Regions from separate parts of the Adlercreutzia sp. DFI.6.23 genome, predicted to be linked through region 1. Evidence: riboswitches for the same ligand, from Rfam matches in the RefSeq annotation. Region 1 holds a riboswitch; the other holds the start of a gene.
The links. A riboswitch is a leader RNA that binds a small molecule or an ion and turns the genes downstream of it on or off. The one in region 1 is predicted to bind FMN.

Region 1 (3,394 bases):
CGGCATGAACACCATCCTCATTGTTGACCCGGACGCCTACATCGGCTCGTCCACCTTCCTCGTGGGCGGCCTGTCCGGGGTCCTTATGCGCGATCTGGCGTGGCCGGCCGCCTACATCGCCGTGGGCCTGGCGGCGGCGCTGGCGGGCGCGGCGAAGCTGAACATCCTCTCGCTCGGCGACGAGGCGGCCCACAGCCTGGGCGTGAACGTGCGCGCCGTGCGCCTGGGGATGCTCGCCGTGGCCGCCGTGCTCGCCGGCGCGGCCGTGAGCTTCGCGGGCCTTATCGGATTTGTGGGGCTGGTGGTGCCGCATCTCATGCGCTTCTTCGTGGGTCACGACAACCGCTGGGTGGTGCCGGCGTCCGCCTTGGCCGGCGCGGCCTTCGTCGTGGGATGCGACCTTCTGGCCCGGGTGCTGTTCGCCCCCTACGAGCTGCCCGTGGGCATTCTGCTCGCCTTCATCGGCGGCCCCTTCTTCATCTACCTCATCCTGAAGAACAAAGGAGGCGGCCTTGACTGAGCGTGCCATTCAGGGCGAGAGGACGTCGTGCGCGCGTCTCGCCGACGCTAAGGCGCGCGCGTCGGAGTGCGCCATCCGCTACGAGGACCTCTCGTTCTCCTACAGGGCGGGCGCCCCCTTCATGGAGGGGCTTTCCGCCGCCATTCCCGCCGGCGCGGTGACGAGCATCGTCGGCCCCAACGGCTGCGGGAAATCGACGCTGGTGAAGCTGGCTGCCGGCCTTCTGCGCCCCGCGGCGGGACGGGTGGAGGTGGCCGGCCGCGATACTGCTTCCTTGACCTCGCGCGAACGGGCGCATCTGATGGCCGTGCTGGCCCAGACCTCCCGCGTGCCTCCCATGACCGTGGAGGCTCTGGTGGCCTGCGGCCGCCATCCGCACCTGGGGTGGGGCGGCCGACTCGGGCCGACCGATCGCGCGGCCGTGGAAGCCGCCATGGAACGGGCCGGGGTCGCGGTCTTCCGCAATCATGACCTGCACCAGCTTTCTGGCGGCGAGCGTCAGCGTGCCCATGTGGCCCGCACACTCGCCCAGGACACCGACCTCATCGTGCTGGACGAGCCCACCACCTATCTGGACATCGGCGCCTGCCACGACCTCATGGCCCTCGTGCGCGACCTGAACCGACGCGAGGGCAAGACCGTCGCCATGGTCATCCACGATCTGGATCTGGCGCTTCGCTACTCCGACTACCTCGTAGTGGTGCAGAAGGGGAGGGTTCTGGCCCAGGGTCCCACCGAGGAGGTGCTCGCCTCGGGCGCCGTCGGCGACGCCTTCCAAATGGACATCTGTCCCCACGACCGCTTCAGCCCCATGAGGGACGAGGCGGTCGCGGGGGCGCGTGCCGAGATCGACCGCGGCTACGTCCTCTACCCCCGTCGCCGCTAAGCGGCACCCCGAGGCATCGGCGGCGGCTATCGACGGCTGGGCGTATCCGATGGTCCTGGGGGTTGCGCGCGCGGCTCGCGTCGCCTACAATGTGCCCCGTGAATTCTGTTTCAGGGCGAGGTGGAAATCCTCACTGGCGGTAAGCACGGCGGCGCCTCTGCGCGCCGGCAAGCCCGCGACCCTGTGCGAAAGCGCAGGCTGACCCGGTGAAATTCCGGGGCCAACGGTTACAGTCCGGATGGAAGAGGCAGACGCTCGCGCTTCCGGCGCCCCGGCCGATGGGGCCAACGCAAACGGAAGCGCGACATCATGGAAGCCTGTATGAAAGGAATTCATACAGGCTCGTTTTCTTTTTGCGAGGGGAAGCGGCTCCGGAAGATACGCCTCGCGAAGAGAAAGAAGGTCCATCATGGCCAACAAACCCACGACTCACCCCGCTGTCGGTTCCTCCACCGTGCGCCCCGCCAAGGCGCCCACGGCCCAGAAGACCATGGCGAACACGAACCGCTGGTCTACCCGCGTGCTCGTGACCATCGCGCTTCTGTGCGCCATCTCGGTGCTCTTGTCCTTCGTTGAGTTCCCGCTGCTTCCTGGCGTGGCGTGGCTTTCCTACGATGCCTCTATCATGCCCGCGGCGGTCTGCGGCTTCGCCTACGGCCCGGCGGCGGGTCTCGCCTGCGGCATCATCTCGGTGGTGGCCCACGGCATCCTCTTCGCCGACTTCACCGGCGCGCTCATGAACCTGCTCGTGGTCATTGGCTTCATCCTGCCCTCGGCGCTCGTGTACAAGAAGATCCACACCCTGAAGGGCGCCATCATCGGTCTTGTGCTCGGCATCGTGTTCGCCGTCATTATGGCCGTGCTCGGCAACCTCGTGGTCACCCCGGCCTGGCTCGGCGTGCCGCTCGATGCCGTCGTGGCCATGATCGTGCCCATCCTCATCCCGTTCAACCTGCTGAAGGGCCTTTTGAACGCCATTCTGACGCTTATCGTCTACAAGGTCATCTCGAACCTCATCACCCCGAAGAAAGACCAGGTTAAGGGCCGCTAATGAGCACCGATGTCTTCGTCGACTTCCGCGATGCCGCCTTCACCTACGATGGGGAGGCCTTCGTCTTCCGGCACCTGAACCTGACGGTGCCCCAGGGGCAGTTTCTGTGCCTGCTCGGCGGCAACGGCTCGGGGAAGTCCACTCTGGCCAAGCACATCAACGCGCTGCTCCTGCCCGACGAAGGCGAGGTGGTCGTGTTCGGCTGCGACACCCGCGACGCGGAGCAGACCTACTTCATCCGTTCCAACGCGGGGCTGGTCTTTCAGAACCCCGACGACCAGCTGGTGGCGAGCCTCATCGAGAACGACGTCGCCTTCGGCCCGGAGAACCTCGGCATCCCGAACCCAGAGCTGCGCGAGCGCGTGACCCGGGCGCTTGCCGAGGTGGGCCTGCAGGGCTTCGAGGCCCACGAGACCAATGCGCTTTCCGGCGGTCAGAAGCAGCGCGTGGCTATCGCCGGGGTGCTCGCCATGGATCCGGCCATCCTCATTCTGGACGAGGCCACGGCCATGCTCGACCCGCGCGGGCGCGCCGGGCTCATGCGCGTCGTGCGCGAGCTGCACGAGCGCGGCATGACCGTCGTGATGATCACCCACTTCATGGAGGAGGCGGCCGCAGCCGACCGCGTGGTGGTGCTCGACGGCGGCGAGGTTCGCATGGACGGCGCCCCGGAAGAGGTGCTCGTGCGCGCCGACGAGCTGCGCGCGCTTTCCCTGGAAGTGCCCTTCGCCTGCCGGCTCTCGCTCGAGCTGCAGGCCGCGGGCGTTCCCGTTTCCACCTGCATCACCGACGACGCCCTGAAGGAGGAGCTATGCGCCTTGCGTTCGTAGATGTGAGCTACTCCTACGAGGGCGGCGAGGCGAAAAAGAAGCGCGGCCGTCGCAAGAAAGACGCCGCCCGCCAGGCCGATTGGGGCAACGCGCCCGATGCCGTGTGG
Region 2 (3,394 bases), on a different contig from region 1:
ACCACGACGCGGCCGATTTCGGTCTCCACGTTGCCGTAGTGGCCCATGGGGGGCATGTGCACGTTGGCCGTAAAGGCGTCGGGGTAGGCCTCCTGGAAGTTTTCCAGAGCGGCCGTCCAGGCCAGCGGGCACACCACGTTCACGTTGATGCCGTCGGGGCCCCACTCGGTGGCGGCCACGCGCGTGAGTCCACGGATGCCCTCCTTGGCTGCGGCGTAGGCGCACTGGCCTAAGTTGCCGAAGAGCCCCGCGCCGGAGGCGAAGTTGATGACCGAGCCCTTGGTCTCCTTCAGGTAGGGATAGCACGCCTGCATGTAGTAGAAGGTGGCGTACAGACCCGAGTAGATGGCCAGGTCGAACTGGTCGGTGGTGTGGTCGGCCAGCGTCACGCCGGAGGCGGAGGCCTGGGCGTTGTTCACCAGCACGTCGATGCGGCCGAACTTCTCGATGGCCTGGTCGATGACGTTCTGCACCACGGCCTGGTTGTCGGCCCCGGCATTCACGTCGGCGGCCACGCAAAGCACCTGGATACCGTATTCGGCCTCCAGCTTCTCCTTGGCCGTCTCGAGTTTCTTCACGTTGCGGCCGGTGATAACCAGGTTCGCGCCCTCCTTGGCGTAGGCCGTGGCGATGCCGTAACCGATGGAACCGGCGGATCCATCCTTGAGCGCCGCGAACCCAGCACCGGTGATGATGGCGGTCTTACCTTCGAGAAAACCCATGGAGCCTCCCTTTTCGTCCTGCGCGGGACTCCCTCGCTGCTGCACAAAGAGCCTATCGCGCGCTTACCTAAGCTTCACCCTATCAGATTTCCTCGCGACTATGTTTCCAGAATGTTGCGCGGCCCTGTTACGTCCCCGAAAGGCAAAAGGCGCCGAGCCCTGCGGCCCGGCGCCTTCCCTAGCGCGATTGGCTTTAACGTTCGCGAAAACTACTCGTCGAGCGCCTCGGCGATCTCGTCGGTGATGTCCATGGTGTGGTACACCGCCTGCAGATCCTCCAGCTCCTCCAGCTTGTCGATGAGGCGCATGACCTTCTTGGCGTCGGCCACCGATACCGCCGACGGCGTGTTGGCGATCATGGTCATCTCGGCGCCCTTCACCTGGATGCCCTGGGCCTCAAGCTCCTTCACCACGGCCATGAGATCGCCCGGCGCGGTGTAGACGATCCACTCCTCGTCGGCGTCCTCGTAGTCGTCGCCGCCGGCCTCGGCCACGGCGAGCATGAACTCCTCCTCGTCGGCAGCGGCGCCGTTCGGGCCGATGGGGTTCTTCTTGTCGCCGGTCTCGACCTCCTTGGACACCATGATCTGGCCCTTGCGGTCGAACTGGAAGGCCACCGAGCCGGAAGTGCCCAGGTTGCCGCCGGAATGGGAGAAGGCGGCGCGCACGTCGGCGGCAGTGCGGTTGCGATTGTCGGTCAGCGCCTCGCAGAGCACGGCCACACCCGCCGGGCCGTAGCCCTCGTAGACGACGGTCTCGTAGTTGGCGGCGTCCTTGCCGGAACCGAAGGCCTTGTCGATGGCGGTCTTGATCTTGTCCTTGGGCATGGAGTAGCCCTTGGCCTTCTCGATGGCGGCGGCCAGCGACGCGTTGTTGTCGGGGTTCGGGTCGCCACCCTCCTTGGCGGCCACGGTGATGTTACGAGCCAGCTTGGAGAACAGAGCCGAGCGCTTAGCGTCCTGCGCGGCCTTGCGATGTTTGGTGGTTGCCCACTTAGAATGCCCTGACATGAATAAGTCCCTTCGAAACACGAATACAACAGCGGCTTATGGTACCACAAGGGCGCGAACGGGAAAACCCAGCTGCCGCGCTGCACGGTTTTTCTACGGAAGGGGCCGCGCGCAGAGAACGAGCGCATCGCCAGGTTTGTCGGATACGCGGCTGTGGCGCGCCCCTGGAAAGAAGCGCCACGTCCCGAGCAACTCCCCGAGCAATCGCCAACGGTATCCACAGATTTCCCAATTCGTGGGTTGCGCGGGCTTCCATAAAGCACTATGATCGATCAACAATTGAACATGATCTTCAGGGCGGGGTGAAAGTCCCCACCGGTGGTACAGCCCACGACCCGCAAGTCTTGCGCTTGCGGCTGATTCGGTGAAATTCCGAAGCCGACAGTTACAGTCTGGATGGAAGAAGATAGGAAGTGCTCCCCAGCGGAGCGCATCGGACAGTTAGAAGCCCTGGAACCTTTTGGTTTCAGGGTTTTTTTCGCAATCGTCCGCTCATCTTTTCGGAAGTGGCGCCCGAAGGTCGCAGCGATGCGTTGGAGGTGAGCGATGTCCCAGAAGTTAGAGCAACTCGCACGCGACGAAGCCTTCATGGCCCGTGCGCTGGCGCTTGCCGAGAGAGGGACTGGCTGGACCAGCCCAAACCCACTCGTAGGTGCCGTTATCGTGAAAGACGGCCGCATCATCGGCGAGGGCTGGCACACCGCATGCGGCCAGCCCCACGCGGAGCGGGAGGCGCTGGCCGCATGCGACGAAGACCCCGCCGGAAGCACCCTGTACGTCACACTGGAGCCGTGCTGCCATTGGGGCAAAACGCCACCCTGCACCGACGCTATCCTGGAAGCGGGCATTGCCCGCGTCGTCGTGGGCGCCCTTGACCCGAACCCTTTGGTGGCGGGCCAAGGGTGCGCGCAGCTGCGCGAGGCGGGCACGGTAGTGGAGACGGGGGTCCTGGAAGAGGGGTGCCGGCACCTCAACGAGGTATTCTTCCACTTCATTACCACCGGGCGCCCCTTGGTGGTGCTGAAATACGCCATGACCCTGGACGGGAAAGCGGCCACGCGCACGGGGGCATCCCGGTGGATCACCGGACCCGAAGCGCGCGAGCGGGTGCATCGCGACCGGCACCGGTTCGCAGCCATCATGGTGGGCATCGGCACCGCCCTAGCCGATGACCCCGCGCTTACCTGCCGCTTGGAAGGCGGCCCCTGGCGGCAGCCGCTGCGCATTGTGGTCGACTCCCAAGGGCGCTTGCCCCTGGATGCGTTGCTCGTGCGGACAGCCCAAGAGATACCGACGCTGGTGGCGGTGGGGCCGCAGGCGAGCGCCGAGCGCACAGGCGCCCTGCGCGAGGCCGGATGTTCCGTCTGGGCGTCGCCGCCGGCGGAAGGGGGCAACGGCGCAGTGAACCTGCCGGCCCTTCTCGATCACGCGGGCAGCTTGGGCATCGACTCGATCCTCGTCGAAGGCGGCCCTGCGCTGCACGGCGCCTTCATCGACGGCGGACTGGCGAACCGCGTGCAAGCCTATATCGCCCCGAAGCTTTTCGGGGGAGCAAGCGCGCCAGGGCCGGTGGCAGGTCGGGGCGTGGCGCTGCCCGCCGACGCGCTTCGCCTTTCCTCCCCCACCGTCACCGCCCTTGGGCCCGATCTGCTCTTAGAATGC

Region 2: another riboswitch for FMN. It lies ahead of ribD (bifunctional diaminohydroxyphosphoribosylaminopyrimidine deaminase/5-amino-6-(5-phosphoribosylamino)uracil reductase RibD); the one in region 1 lies ahead of NE591_RS10770 (ECF transporter S component).

What each region holds. Positions count from the first base shown of each region.
Region 1 is NZ_JANGBP010000012.1:24,485-27,878, forward strand. Features, by position in the region: gene NE591_RS10760 (iron ABC transporter permease) at 1-520, shown strand, start outside; gene NE591_RS10765 (ABC transporter ATP-binding protein) at 513-1,406, shown strand; FMN riboswitch at 1,509-1,660, shown strand; gene NE591_RS10770 (ECF transporter S component) at 1,816-2,457, shown strand; gene NE591_RS10775 (energy-coupling factor transporter ATPase) at 2,457-3,287, shown strand; gene NE591_RS10780 (energy-coupling factor transporter ATPase) at 3,269-3,394, shown strand, end outside.
Region 2 is NZ_JANGBP010000010.1:21,948-25,341, reverse strand. Features, by position in the region: gene NE591_RS09755 (SDR family NAD(P)-dependent oxidoreductase) at 1-722, opposite strand, end outside; gene NE591_RS09750 (YebC/PmpR family DNA-binding transcriptional regulator) at 932-1,732, opposite strand; FMN riboswitch at 2,017-2,144, shown strand; gene ribD (bifunctional diaminohydroxyphosphoribosylaminopyrimidine deaminase/5-amino-6-(5-phosphoribosylamino)uracil reductase RibD) at 2,279-3,394, shown strand, end outside.